Regions from separate parts of the Mesorhizobium sp. M1A.F.Ca.ET.072.01.1.1 genome, predicted to be linked through region 1. Evidence: predicted binding sites of a transcription regulator. Region 1 holds the regulator's gene; the other holds the start of a gene.
What was found. Region 1 encodes LexA, which represses DNA repair genes until DNA is damaged. Its sites were predicted from a motif close to TGTTCNNNNTGTGTTCNG; they were not measured.

Region 1 (7,487 bases):
CTTGCCGTCGAGGTGAAACCGGGATCGTAGGTGAAGGCCCCGGTGGTGCTGTACAGCGCGCCGATGTCGATGACGTCGGGCCCGGTCGAGCCGCTTCGCACCTTGAATTCATGCGTCTTGCCGGCGAGCTCGAGCCTTGCGGTCGACTCGCGCGCCTTGCCGCCCGATTCCAGTTTTGTCGCAGCTTCGCTCATTGCAAACTCCTTTATGTTTTCTCATGCCGGCAAGGCAATTCCTGCAAACGACACGTCGAAATCACCGGAATGCGCGAACTTGCCACCGCATTTTAGGAGGTGCGTGCCAGATTGGGCCAAGGCCTAATGTTGCACTGCGAAACACACCTTTCAATGCCAATCTTCTTGGGCCAGTTCGCTCCTAATCGATTTGATCCGCAACCCGCGCCAGGCTCTCCTCACGGCCGAGCACAGCGAGCACATCGAACACGCCGGGCGAGGTGCTGCGGCCGGTGAGCGCGGCTCTCAGCGGTTGAGCCACGGCGCCGAGCTTATGGCCGCCTGCCTGCGCAAAATCGCGAATAGCGGCTTCCGCGGTCGCGGCGCTCCATTGGCTGGAGATCGCGGCGAGCGCGGCATGGGCGCCGCGCAAAATGGCGCGGGCGTCGCTGCCAAGCAACCCCGCAGCCTTTTCGTCGAGCCGCAAGGGCCGCTCGGCGAACAGGAAGCCGGCTCCATCGACAAGCTCGACCAACGTCTTTGCCCGCTCCTTGAGGCCCGGCATGGCGGCAAGCAGCTGTGCCTTGCGCCTGTCGTCGAGCTTGGCCGCGAGCGCCGGGCCACCCTCGAGATAGGGCAGGGTGGCTACGAGAACATCAAAGAGCGCCTTGTCGTCCATCTTGCGCATATGGACGCCGTTCAGCGCCTCGAGCTTGGCGAAGTCGAACCGGGCGGCGCCCTTGTTGACGTCGCCGATGTCGAACCAGGAGATCATATCCTTGATCGACATCACCTCGTCGTCGCCGTGGCTCCAGCCGAGCCTGGCCAGATAGTTGAGCAGGGCCTCCGGCAGATAGCCCATGGCGCGATAAGCCTCGATGCCGAGCGCGCCGTGGCGCTTCGACAGCTTGGCGCCGTCGGCACCATGGATCAGCGGGATGTGCGACATCGACGGCACGGTCCAGCCCATGGCGTTATAGATTACGGTCTGGCGCGCGGCGTTGGTCAGGTGATCGTCGCCGCGGATGATGTGGGTGACGCCCATATCGTGATCGTCGACGACGACGGCATGCATGTAGGTCGGGTTGCCGTCCGAGCGCAGGATGATGAAGTCGTCGAGGTCCTTGTTCGGGAATCGCACCTCGCCCTGCACGCGGTCGTGCACGACGGTCTCTCCTTCGGTCGGCGCCTTGATGCGGATGGCGCCCTTGACGCCGGGAGGGGCCTCGGAGGGCTCGCGGTCGCGCCACTGGCCATTGTAGCGCGGCGGCAGCCCCTTGGCCCGCGCCGCCTCGCGCATCGCCTCCAGCTCGGCAGGCGTCTCATAGCTGAAATAGGCCTTGCCCAGCCGTACGAGCTCCTCTGCCACCTCACGGTGGCGCGGCGCGCGCTCGAACTGCGACACGGCCTCGCCGTCCCATGAGAGGCCGAGCCAGGTCAGCCCGTCCAGGATAGCGGCCGTCGCCGCTTCGGTGGAGCGCTCGCGGTCGGTGTCCTCGATGCGCAGCAGCATCGTGCCGCCCGTGTGCCTGGCGTAGAGCCAGTTGAACAGCGCCGTGCGCGCGCCGCCGATGTGCAAATAGCCGGTGGGCGAGGGGGCAAAGCGGGTGACGACCTTGTCGGACATGGAACTCTCGGAAGAAGCACTGAAGCGGGCATGTTTGCGCGGACTTTCGCGCGGTGGGCGTTCATGTAGCATAGGAGGTCTGGGGCGCAAGGGGCAGACCCGATGGCTGGACGTGGCCGGGGTGCGGAGGAGGGCGAGGAGACGACGGCTGGCGTGAGCGAGCGCCTGCTGTTTGCCGCCACCGTGCCTGCCGAGGCTGTACCGGTTTTGGTTCCAGTGCCGCGTCCGGCCGCCGAAATTTTGCCGCCGGACGGCGATGCTTCGCTACAAGCTCGTCCGCCGGCAGCCATCGACTTAATCCGCAGGCGGTTCCGCCGTGCCTCGTTTTCCGCGTTTCGCCGGGGTGTGGCCGAGGCAGCCTCCACCGAGCTCGACCGCGGCATCGGCTTCCTGCTGGTGCCGGTGTTCCTGGCCGCCGGCGTGATACTCTATTATTCCTTGAGCGCCGAGCCGGATCTTTACCGACCGCTGGCGGCGGTGGCGCTGATGGCTCTATGCGCGGCCGTTTCGCGTCCCTGGCTGAAGACACACCTGGTCTTTATGGCGGCTCTGTTTTGCGCGCTGGGCTTCGTCGCCGCGAAGGTCGAGACCTGGCGCGCCGCAACACCGATGCTCGGCTCCGAAATCCAGACGCGGCTGACAGGCCGCGTCGCCGTCGCCGAGGAAATGGCCAATGGCCGCGTCAGGCTGACCATCGATCTCGTCTCGACAGCGCATCCAAAGCTGCGCTACGCGCCGGATCGCGTCAGGCTCTCGGCACGCAGGATCCCGGCCGGCATGAAGGCCGGATCGCTGGTTACGGGTTACGCACGGCTCCTGCCGCCGACCGGGCCGGTCCGTCCCGAAAGCTATGATTTTTCCTTCGACAGCTATTTTTCCGGCATCGGCGGCAGCGGATTTTTCCTCGGCGACCCGAAAGTCATTTCGCCAACGGACCCGATCGCTCAGACGAGCATCGCCTCGGCCATCGAGAACGCGCGCGAAAACATTGCCGACCACATCAGAAGCACCGTCGGCGGACCCGAAGGCGAAATTGCCGCCGCACTGATCGTCGGCGTGCGCGCCGGCATTCCGGAGGACATCAACGAGGCGATGCGGCGGACCGGCATCTATCACATCATCTCGATTTCGGGCCTGCACATGGCGCTGGTCGCCGGCACGGTCATGCTTCTGCTGCGCGGCGCCTTTGCGCTGTTCCCGGATTTTTCGTCACGCCGGCCGGTGAAGAAACATGCCGCGGCAATCGCGCTTATGTCGATCGCCGCCTATCTCGTCATCTCCGGCGTGGTGGTCGCCGCCGAGCGAAGCTTCATCATGCTGGCCGTCATGCTGATCGCCGTGCTTTTTGACCGCGCCGCGCTGACGATGCGCAACTTGGCGATCTCGGCCATCGCCGTCATTCTGGTGTCGCCGCATGAAGTGGTTGGCCCGAGCTTTCAGATGTCGTTCGCGGCAACCGCCGCTCTTGTCGGCGCCTATGCCGGCTGGTCCGACTACCGCGCCGGCAAGGTGAGAGCGCCGCCGGCAAAGCGTTCGTTCCTGCGGTTCATGTCGCATAAACTGGCAGTCGGAGCAGGTGGCGCCGCAATGACGTCGATCATTGCCGGAAGTGCCACAGCGCTGTTTGCCATCTGGCATTTCCAGCGCGTCTCGCCGCTCAGCCTGCTGGCCAATCTCGCGATCATGCCGATCGTCACGGTCGTGATGTTTCTCGCCGTCGCCAGCGCGGTCATGATGCCGTTCGGCTTCGACGGGCCCTTCCTCTATTTGATGGGCAAGGGCCTGACGGCGATGATCGCGATCTCGGCGTGGCTTTCGGAGTGGTCGCCGGTCGATGCCGTGGGCCTGATCTCGATCCATTCGGTGCTGCTGGCGACGATCGCGCTCGTCATCGCCACGATGGCGACTACCTGGCTGAGGCTGGCCGCAATTCCTTTGGCAGTCGCGGCCGTCATGATCATCCCGCAGGTGCGCACGCCGGACCTGCTGATCTCGGAGGACGCGCATCTGGTGGCGATGCCGATCGGCGGCGGCGAACTCGCCGTCAATCGTGCCCGCTCCAACGAGTTCACCACCGATAACTGGAAACGCGCGCTCAAGGCCGAAACGATCGTGCCGCCGGAGACATTCGCCAAGGGCACGCTGGACATAGCCGATCCCGTCGACTTGCCGCCTGGATCGCCCTTTTACTGCACGGGCGATCTCTGCATTGGCCGGCATCCATCGGGCGCGATCGTCGCGCTCGCCGAGAACCGCGAAGCTTCCCGACCTGCCTGCGACTTTGCAGACCTCATCGTCATCAACGACGCCACGGCCTACAATCCCTGCCGCGATCCACGTATCCTCGTCGTCACCAAGCGGCAGCTCGCGCGCGACGGCAGTGCCGCCGTCTTCTTCGATCCGCAATCGGCGACGGCGCGAGCATCCATTCAATACGCCGTCGAAAAACCGTACCGCCCTTGGCACGAACAGCGGCGCTACTCGCGTGAGGCGAGGGGGTTAGCGCCTTACAAGAAGCCCGAGAAGCCGGAAGCCAAGCCGCAGCCCCCTCAGTAGCGGCGGATGAGCCCCACCAGCTTGCCTTGAACCTTGACGCGATCGGGACCAAAGATGCGGGTCTCATAGGCCGGATTGGCAGCCTCGAGCGCGATGGAGGCGCCCTTGCGGCGGAAGCGCTTCAGCGTCGCCTCCTCGTCGTCGACCAGCGCCACGACGATCTCCCCGGGGCTCGCAGTGCTGGCGTTGCGGATGATGACCGTATCACCATCGAAGATGCCGGCCTCGATCATCGAGTCGCCTTTGACCTCGAGCGCGTAGTGCTCGCCGCCCGCGATCATGTCCGGCGGCACTGTGATCGAATGCGTCTGGTGCTGGATGGCGTCGATCGGCACGCCGGCGGCAATGCGACCCATCACCGGGATGGAGACGGCTGAAACGGCGTCGTCGTCATTGCTGGGCGTCGGCGTGCGGGCGGGCGCCGCCGGTTTGATCTGGCGGCCGAGATTGCCTTGGCCACCCTGGATGACGCTCGGCGAGAATTTCTTCGCCGCATTGAGGCCGGGCGCGATCGAGTCAGGCAGGCGCAACACTTCGAGGGCACGCGCCCGGTTCGGCAGCCGGCGAATGAAACCGCGCTCCTCCAGCGCCGTGATCAGGCGGTGGATGCCCGATTTCGAGGCAAGGTCGAGCGCTTCCTTCATCTCGTCGAAAGACGGCGGAATGCCACTTTCCTTGAGCCGTTCATGGATGAACATCAGCAGTTCATGTTGTTTGCGCGTCAGCATGGCGGCCCCCATGGGTTCTGAAACCAGAATCGAAAAACAAACCCAGAACAAACACTATCTGTTCCAGTTGTGTTCCGCAACCGTTTAAAGTTTAGTGAATGTGTTGACGTTTTGTTCAGCGTAACATCAGAACGCTGCACTCCTCGCCGGCTTCAGCCGCCGGTGCGAAGGGTGGGCGCACGATCAGGCCATTGGCATCGGCGAGCAACCTCAACATCGAGGAATCCTGGATGCCGAACGGTGTTGCGATCAACGCCCCCGCATCTTCGCGGACCACGGCGCGCACATAGTCCTGCCTGAGATCGTTGGCGTGCATTGCGACGCCTAACCGGGCCGTGCGGATTTCCTGCCGGCAGGACCGGCCGCCCAGCCGCGCCAGAAGCGGCTTCAGGAACAGCTGCGAGCAGACCAGGCTTGCGACCGGATTGCCGGGCAGGCCGATGCAGCGAATGTCGCCGAGCCGGCCAAACATCAGCGGCTTGCCGGGACGCATGGCGATCTTCCAGAAGTCAAGCTGCATGCCTTCGCCGGTCAGCACGTCATGGATCAAGTCGTGGTCGCCGACGGAGGCGCCGCCAAGCGTGACGATGACGTCGGCGCCGGCCTTGACCGCCTTCTTGACCAGGGCCGCAATCGCGTCCTTGCGGTCGGCGGCGATGCCGAGGTCGAGCGCGCGCGCGCCGACCGACTGGGCCGTAGCTGTGACGCCATAGGCATTCGACGAGATGATCTGGTCGGGGCCGAGCGCGCTGCCCGGCGGCAGCAATTCGTCGCCGGTGGCGATGATGGCGAGCAGCGGCTGCCGCACCACGTTGAGACTCGGATGGTTGGCCGATGCCGCCAGCGAAAGCGCCGCCGGATCGAGCTGGCGGCCTTTTTCGAGGAGCAGGTCGCCCTCGCAGAAGTCGAGGCCGCGGCGACGGACGTTTCGTCCCTCCGCGGTCGGCTCGGTCACTTCGATGCCGCCGCCGCCGAGATCGCGGACATTCTCCTGGATAACGATGGTATCGGCGCCTTCGGGGAGCGGCGCGCCGGTGAAGATGCGCACGGCCTCGCCCTTGCCGACAGAGCCGGTGAAGCCACGCCCGGCGGGGGCCATGCCGATCACGGAGAGCCGGGCCGGCGCCGAGGCTACGTCGGCGGCCCGTACGGCGTAGCCGTCCATCGCCGACGCATTGAAGGGCGGCTGGGTGCGCAGAGCCACCACGGGGTCGGCCAGGACCCGGCCGGCCGCGTCGGCCAGCGGCACGCTTTCGCCTGGCAGCGCGGTCGCGCCGTCCAACAGGCGTTGGAGCGCCTCGGCGACCGGAAGCAAAGCCATGCTAAGGACCTGCCTTGTAGTCGCCCGACTTGCCGCCGGTCTTCTCGACCAGCCTGATGCCGGAAATTGCCATGGCGCGGTCCGCTGCCTTGGCCATGTCGTAGATGGTGAGGCAGGCAACCGACGCCGCGGTCAGCGCCTCCATTTCGACCCCGGTCTTGCCGGTAACCCTGGCAAGCGCGGTGACCCTCAGGCCGGGAAGCGCGTGATCGGGCTCGATCTCGACGGCAACCTTGGTCAGAAGGAGGGGATGGCAAAGCGGGATGAGCTCATGCGTCTTCTTGGCCGCCATGATGCCGGCGAGGCGCGCCGTGCCAAGCACGTCGCCTTTCTTGGCGTCGCCGGCCAGGATCATCTCCAGCGTTTCCGGCTGCATGGTGACATACCCTTCGGCGATGGCCGTGCGCGTCGTCTCGGCCTTGCCGCCGACATCGACCATGTTGGCTTCGCCCTTGGCGCCGAGATGCGTAAGCGCAGGCATCCTCAAACGGCCTCGGCCGGCGCCTTGCCCGTCAGCAGAAGGGCGGTCGCGGCGGCCACGTCGGGCTGCCGCATCAGGCTTTCGCCAACCAGGAAGGTGCCGATCTTGCTCTTTTCCAGCCGGCGGCAGTCCTGATGGGTGAGGATGCCGCTCTCGCTGACCAGCAGCCGGTCGGCCGGGACCATGGCGGCAAGCCGCTCGGAAACGTCGAGACTGGTTTCGAAGGTTCTCAAATCGCGGTTGTTGATGCCGATCAGCCGCGACGAGAGGCGAAGCGCGCGTTCCATCTCCTGTCCGTCATGCACCTCGACCAGCGCGTCCATGCCGAGATCGAAGGCCGTGGCTTCCAATTCACTGGCCAAGGCGTCGTCGACGCTCGCCATGATGATGAGGATCGCGTCCGCGCCCCAGGCGCGGGCTTCATGAACCTGATACGGGTCGAAGAGGAAATCCTTGCGCAGGGCGGGCAGGCTAACGGCGGCGCGCGCTGCGGTCAGAAAGCCGGGCGCGCCCTGGAAGGACGGTGCGTCGGTCAGCACCGAAAGACAGGCAGCACCGCCTTGCTGGTAGGCCCTGGCGAGCGCCGGCGGGTCGAAGTCGG
Region 2 (7,487 bases), on a different contig from region 1:
CCAGGCGGGAGGGGACCAGCGATGCCGAGCTTCGACACCCTGTTCAACGCCTTCGTCACCATCCTGGTGACCATCGATCCGCCCGGGCTGGCACCGCTCTTCCTCGCCGTCACGCGTGGCATGAACCGGGACGAGCGCCAGCAGGTCTCGGTGCGAGCTTCGGTGATCGGCTTTCTGGTGATGGCGTTGTTCGCCGTAGCCGGCGCGTCGATCCTGTCGGTGTTCGGCATCACGCTGCCGGCCTTCCGCGTCGCCGGCGGCTTCCTGCTTTTCTTCATCGCCTTCGAAATGGTGTTCGAGCGCCGTCAGGACCGCAAGGAGAAGATCGGCGACGTCGCCATCACCAAGGACATGATCCACAACATCGCCGCCTTTCCGCTGGCGATCCCGCTGATCGCCGGTCCCGGCGCGATATCGGCGACAGTGCTGCTGTCAGGACACTTCGAGGGCTTTGCCGCGCAAGCGGCGCTGGTCGGCATCATCGCGATCTGTCTTGTGCTCACCTTTCTGGTGTTCGTGCTGGCAGAGCGCATCGACCGCATCCTCGGCCAGACTGGCCGCTCGATCCTGACGAGGCTGCTCGGCGTCATCCTGGCGGCGCTTGCGGTGCAGTTCGTCGCCGACGGCGTGAGGGCGCTGATGGCTGCCTGAGCAGCATCCCTACTGCCTTATTTCACTGCTGTATCGACCACCTCGAAATCATGCGTGACGGCCGCCGTCTTGGCCATCATGGCGGTGGCCGAGCAGTATTTCTCAATCGACAGATCGATCGCCCTTTTCACCTTGTCGCGCGACAGCGCGCGACCCTTGACGATGAAATGCATGTGAATGCGGGTGAAGACGCGCGGTTCCGTCTCGGCACGATCTGCGTCCAGCTCGACCACGCAGTCCTCGACCGCCTCGCGACCTTTTTCGAGGATGTGGACCACGTCGTAGGCCGAGCAACCGCCGGTGCCGATCAGCACCAGCTCCATTGGGCTCGGCCCTGGCGTCCGGCCTTCCGGCCCATGCGCCGTGCCCAGCACGACTTTGTGACCGCTGCCGGACTCGCCGACAAAGGTGCGTTCCTCAACCCATTTGACGCGTGCTTTCACGATGATCTTCCTTAGACGCTGCTTTGCAAGCGGACTATCGCCGCAACTATCAACTATAGGCAATTCCGGACGGAAAACCGCGACGCACTTTCGCTGGAAATTGTTTATTGGCCGAATACGACCGTGTGCATGATGCGGCCGGGCAGCAACGTGAAGATGCCGGCGCCGATCAGCGCGAATAGGTAGAGCTTGATCATGGCGCTGCGATGCGCGGCCACTTTATGGGTGTGCGCATACCAGACCGCCAGCGGGGCGGTGACAACCACCAGGATCGACAGGATGTGGATCGGGCTGAACGGCCCGATCAGGCGTATCTGCTGGATCCAGAAGCTTGAGACGGCGACGACCAGCATCAGCGCGGCCCAGGCATAGCCCAAGACGCGGTGGCGTGTCGTGCCTTTCGGCAATGCCAGTTGCGCCCCGCCTATCGCCAGCGCGGCGAAGGCGGCGAACGCGTGCCATGGAATGGGAGGAGGCGCTGTCAGCAACGGTCCGAGCGACATCGCGCCTTCCCCTCAAACGACGATTGCGAGACCTTCAGAACGGAATCTCGTCATCCAGCTCGCGCGACGAACCACCGCCACCGCCCCTGGAACCGCCACCGCCGCCACGGCTGAAGCCTTCGTTCGGGCCCGACTGGCCGAAATCGGAACCCCGGCTGTTGCCGCCGCCGGCATAACTGCCGACTTGACCGCCGCCTTCGCCGCGCGCGTCGAGCATCTGCAGCTCGCCACGGAATTTCTGCAGTACGACCTCGGTCGTGTAGCGATCGTTGCCGGTCTGGTCCTGCCATTTGCGCGTCTGCAGCTGGCCCTCGACATAGACCTTCATGCCCTTCTTCAAATACTGCTCCGCCACCTTGGCGAGCTGGTCGTTGAAGATGACCACATTGTGCCACTCCGTCTTTTCCTTGCGCTCCCCGGAATTCTTGTCGCGCCAGCTTTCCGACGTGGCGATGCGGATGTTGACGACCGGGTCGCCCGAATTCAGGCGGCGGATTTCAGGGTCCGCCCCGAGATTGCCGACCAGAATGACCTTGTTGACGCTACCCGCCATCATACTTCTCCGCGCTCATCCGAAACAAATTTTAAGTCGCTCACCTTACAGCCTGTGGTTCGCCCATGCCCGTGAAGGCTGGCTTTTCCCACAAGGTTTTTGTTCTCTATTCGTTCTAGTCTTGACCGCTGTTTCTGTCAAGGAATGTCAGCAACAGGTAGGATTCCTGGGCAGGAAACAAAGGGGAACATCGGAATGAACATTGTTTCGCATGAGGATCAGCCGCGCGAAACGTGGCGCGCCGGGATCGAAACCCGCATGCATGTTGCCGCCGCCAATGGCGCGGCTGGCCTTTGCATATTCGAGCAGTGGGTCGGACCGGGTTCCGGCGCACCAACGCATGCGCATAAAGTCGAGGAAGTACTGACGGTGATTACCGGCGAAGCCGAAATGTGGGTCGACGACCGACGGGCCGTGCTTGCCGCCGGGCAGTCCCTGATCATTCCCGCGCACCGCAAGCATGGCTTTCGAAACGTGGCTTCCGGCACGCTTCACATCCATGCCGTGCTCGCATCGCCAATCTTCGAGGCAAGCTTCGACGGAGCGGCGGAGCCGGTGAGACGCTGGACGGCCTAAAACGGCGCTTGCCAAACCAATAAGTATCGACTTATGCTTTGCGCATGATCGAAGCAGAGATTTTCCGGGCCCTGGCCGATCCGACACGCCGCGCCGTCTACGAGCGGCTCGCGGCCGGCGAATTGACGGTGTCCGAGCTGCGCGCCGGCGTGAGCGTGTCGCAGCCGGCCGTCTCGCAGCATCTTGCCGTGCTGCGCGGCGCCGGACTGGTGATCGAGAGGCGCGCCGGTCGCAACGCCTATTACCGCGCCGACCCTCAAGGGCTCGATCCCTTGCTCGGCTGGATCGAACGCTACCGCGCCTTCTGGCCGGAGCGCATCGAGCGTTTGAAGCGGGTTCTAAAGGAAATGGACCAATGACGACTACCAAACACCCGGCAGCGGCCAACGCGCCGCTCAGCTTCGAATGCGAGCTTCCCGATCCGCCGGAAAAAGTCTGGCGGGCGCTCACCGAGCCGGAACTGCTCGCCGCCTGGCTGATGCCCAACGACATCAAGCCAGCGATCGGCGAGCGCTTTGCCTTTGCCGGACCAAACGCGCCGATCGAGTGCGAAGTGCTCGAGGCCGAGCCCGGCAAGCTGCTGCGCTATTCCTGGCGCGAGCGACCGGGCGTGGACGCTGCCGACCGGCTACCGGCATTCGACGGTCCCATCTTCGACAGCATTGTCACCTTCACGCTCGCGCGCACGGTTTCCGGCGGCACGCATCTCAGCATCGTCCATGATGGTTTCGCGACGGTCGCGCAACCTGTCGTCGCCGTTTCCGGCGCCGGCTGCGGGATTTCGCTCCACGCGCGCAAGAGCCCAGCTGCCGCCAACGCGCCAAGCATGATGCTGCGCGCGGCTTGACCAAAGAACCGAGGAGATCTGCGATGAGCGCCTTTGCCAATCTCGTGCCGATGGTGATCGAGCAGTCGAGCCGCGGCGAACGCGCCTTCGACATTTTCTCGCGGCTGCTGCGCGAACGCATCGTTTTCATCAACGGCGAGATCAATGACGGCGTGTCGGCGCTGGTCTGCGCGCAGCTCCTGTCGCTGGAATCGGACCATCCCGACAAGGAGATATCGATCTACATCAACTCGCCGGGCGGCGTGGTGACCAGCGGCTTCGCCATCTACGACACCATGCAGTACATCTCCTGCCCGGTGTCGACGGTGTGCATGGGCTTTGCCGCCTCGATGGGTTCATTCCTGTTGATGGCAGGCTCGCCCGGTCGGCGCATCGCGCTGCCCAACACCAGGATCGTGCTGCATCAGCCGCTCGGCGGCTTCCAGGGCCAGGCCTCCGACATCCAGCGCCACGCCGAGGACATCCTGCGCACCAAGCGCCACATGACGGAACTTTACGCCAAGCATTGCGGCCGGACCTATGACGAGGTCGAGCGCACGCTCGACCGCGACTATTTCATGACCGCCGAGGAAGCGAAGGCCTGGGGCCTCGTCGACCATGTCTACGACACGCGCAAGAAGGCGGCCTGACCGCGCGGCAAATTGATTGCGGCGCGTCTGGCCTCGCCTTCGGCGCGCCTCTATAGTTCGCGCATGATCCGAGCGCGTTCCTTGACGAATCTGGGTTTTGCCGTTGTCGCAGTCGCCGGCGTGCTTGCGGTCGGCACCGCCGCTTTTGCAGACGACAATTCGACACAAAAACTGCCCGGCGTGAGCAGCGACTACCGCATCGCCAAGCCCGCGCCGCAGCCCGAGCCTGACGACGCACTGCCAGCCGGCAGCAACGGCACGTTCAAGATCGGCGACACCGATGTCAGGATTTCGGGCAGCATAACCATCGACATGGCAACGGGTGGCATCAGGCCTCCCAACCACTGAAGCTTACCCCGCATTGCCGACGCCAGCGACGGACCTCCGGCTCGCAAAATGCAAGCCCCGCCACTGCTTCCGCAGGTGGACGGGGCTTTCATGGATCTGAAACCCAATTTTAGCCGGGAGTGGACTGCCGGCGTTCTGTTTCGGATGCAACGCGGCTTTCAGCCGACGATCCGACTATGGTCTCTGATTGTAGGAATCGGCAGGTCACGTTTTTCGGGAGGCGCTCACGCCTACCCTGGCACTATGCCCGCCGCGGCTCCATCGCTTCGTGGAGCCTCAAGGGACTGTCCGGTGGCGTCATGCTCCGCTCCTGGTCCGTTGTGGCAATGTCGTCCGAAGCGCAAATCGCTGAAGCCTGCGGCGTCTCGCAGGCCACCTCTGGGTGACGAGGCCATCGACAGACGGCCGGCTTCGTTGACGCCTTTGAGACTGCCCCCATGGGTCCGAGACGTCAACCGTTGAAGAGCCGGTTACAGAAAAATGTGATCGATCGGAGGTTACGTCCAGGTAAGTCGAATGCCTTCGACTGATCGGTCGCGACGGTTTTTGCAGCCGCTGTTTCCACAGCGCTTTGTCAGGAGGGTGTTCGGCCTTTGTTCTTTCCGCTTGCCCGCTCGCGCGAAAGGCGGTTAAACGCTTTGGTCGAGATTGTGGCGTCTCTCGACGCGGCGACGAGATTACCTACATAGGGGATGGCCGGGACAAACCCGCCAATCCAGCAAATTCCAGACCTGAGGCGGCGACCGGCGATGGCCGACCAAAAATATCTTTCCATTCGCGGCGCGCGCGAACACAATCTCAAGAATGTCGATCTCGACCTGCCGCGCGACAGCCTGATCGTCATGACCGGCCTGTCGGGATCCGGCAAGTCGTCGCTTGCCTTCGACACCATCTATGCCGAGGGTCAGCGTCGCTATGTCGAAAGCCTTTCGGCCTATGCCCGCCAGTTCCTGGAAATGATGCAGAAGCCGGATGTCGACCAGATCGACGGCTTGTCTCCCGCCATCTCGATCGAGCAGAAGACGACGTCGCGCAACCCGCGCTCGACAGTCGGCACCGTCACCGAAATCTACGACTATATGCGCCTGCTCTTCGCCCGCGTCGGCATTCCCTATTCGCCGGCCACCGGCCTGCCGATCGAAAGCCAGACGGTCAGCCAGATGGTTGACCGCGTGCTGGCGCTGGACGAGGGCACGCGTCTCTACCTGCTGGCGCCGATCGTGCGCGGCCGCAAGGGCGAATACCGCAAGGAACTTCTGGAGCTGCAGAAGAAGGGTTTCCAGCGCGTCAAGGTTGACGGCGTTTTCTACGAGATCGCCGACGTGCCGGCGCTGGACAAGAAATATAAGCACGACATCGACGTGGTCGTCGACCGTATCGTCGTTCGCGGCGATCTGGCGACGCGGCTTGCGGATTCGATGGAGACGGCGCTGAAGCTCGCCGACGGGCTTGTGGTGGCCGAGTTCGCCGACAAGCCGCTCGACGCCAGCCAGACGGGCGAGGACTCGGTCAACAAGTCGAAGAACGAGACGCATGAGCGCATCATGTTCTCGGAAAAATTCGCCTGCCCGGTGTCCGGCTTCACCATTCCCGAGATCGAGCCCAGGCTGTTCTCCTTCAACAATCCGTTCGGCGCCTGCCCGACCTGCGACGGCCTCGGCAGCCAGCGCGCCATCGACGCCAACCTCATTGTGCCGGACGAGAATGTCTCGCTGCGCGACGGCGCCATCAGCCCGTGGGCGAAATCGACCTCGCCCTATTACGCGCAGACGCTTGAGGCCTTGGGCAAGGCCTATGGCTTCAAGCTCGGCGACAAGTTCAAGGATCTGAGCGCCGAGGCGCAGCAGGCGGTGCTGCACGGCACGGGCGAGCGCGAGATCACCTTCCAGTATGACGACGGCCTGCGCTCCTACAAAACGATCAAGACTTTCGAGGGCGTCATCCCCAACCTCGACCGGCGCTGGAAGGAAACGGAATCGGCCTGGATGCGCGAGGAGATCGAGCGCTTCATGTCGGCCACCCCCTGCCCCGCCTGCAACGGCTACCGGCTGAAGCCGGAAGCGCTCTCGGTCAAGATCGCCGGCAGGCACATCGGCGAGGTCACGGAGCTGTCGATCCGCAAGGCCGACCGGTGGTTCACCGATCTGCCGGCGCAGCTCAACGAGAAGCAGAATGAGATCGCCGTCCGGGTGCTGAAGGAAATCCGCGAGCGCCTGCGTTTCTTGAACGATGTCGGCCTCGACTATCTGACGTTGTCGCGCAATTCCGGCACGCTGTCGGGCGGCGAGAGCCAGCGCATTCGTTTGGCTTCGCAGATCGGCTCCGGCTTGACGGGCGTGCTCTACGTGCTGGACGAGCCGTCTATCGGTCTGCACCAACGCGACAATGCGCGCCTGCTCGATACGCTGAAGCACCTGCGCGACATCGGCAACACGGTGATCGTCGTCGAGCATGACGAGGACGCCATCCTGCATGCCGACTATGTCGTCGATATCGGCCCCGCCGCCGGCATCCATGGCGGTGAGATCATCGCGCAAGGCACGCCGCAGCAGATCATGGCGACGCCCGCCTCGATCACCGGCAAGTATTTGTCGGGCGAGCTCGAGGTCGCGACGCCGGCGGTGCGCCGCGAGGCGAAAAAGAACCGGCGTATCAAGGTCATCGGCGCGCGCGGCAACAATTTGAAGAACGTCACGGCGGAGATCCCGCTCGGCACTTTCACCTGCGTCACCGGCGTCTCCGGCGGCGGCAAGTCGACCTTCCTGATCGAGACGCTGTTCAAGGCGGCCTCACGCCGCATCATGGGCTCGCGCGAGCATCCGGCCGAGCATGATCGCATCGAAGGCCTGGAGTTCCTCGACAAGGTCATCGATATCGACCAGTCGCCGATCGGCCGCACGCCACGCTCCAACCCCGCCACTTATACCGGCGCCTTCA

Region 2: the regulator LexA is predicted to act here: its motif matches at 2,251-2,268, upstream of EOA32_RS27985 (single-stranded DNA-binding protein).

The regions. Positions count from the first base shown of each region.
Region 1 is NZ_RZSF01000054.1:17,736-25,222, reverse strand. Features, by position in the region: gene gltA (citrate synthase) at 1-194, opposite strand, end outside; gene gltX (glutamate--tRNA ligase) at 376-1,800, opposite strand; gene EOA32_RS10810 (ComEC/Rec2 family competence protein) at 1,903-4,356, shown strand; gene lexA (transcriptional repressor LexA) at 4,350-5,084, opposite strand; gene glp (gephyrin-like molybdotransferase Glp) at 5,200-6,405, opposite strand; gene moaC (cyclic pyranopterin monophosphate synthase MoaC) at 6,407-6,886, opposite strand; gene trpC (indole-3-glycerol phosphate synthase TrpC) at 6,889-7,487, opposite strand, start outside.
Region 2 is NZ_RZSF01000271.1:40-7,526, forward strand. Features, by position in the region: gene EOA32_RS27970 (MarC family protein) at 22-651, shown strand; gene EOA32_RS27975 (OsmC family protein) at 669-1,094, opposite strand; gene EOA32_RS27980 (DUF2306 domain-containing protein) at 1,199-1,597, opposite strand; gene EOA32_RS27985 (single-stranded DNA-binding protein) at 1,632-2,150, opposite strand; gene EOA32_RS27990 (cupin domain-containing protein) at 2,346-2,726, shown strand; gene EOA32_RS27995 (metalloregulator ArsR/SmtB family transcription factor) at 2,771-3,085, shown strand; gene EOA32_RS28000 (SRPBCC domain-containing protein) at 3,082-3,573, shown strand; gene EOA32_RS28005 (ATP-dependent Clp protease proteolytic subunit) at 3,597-4,202, shown strand; gene EOA32_RS28010 (hypothetical protein) at 4,284-4,550, shown strand; gene uvrA (excinuclease ABC subunit UvrA) at 5,300-7,487, shown strand, end outside.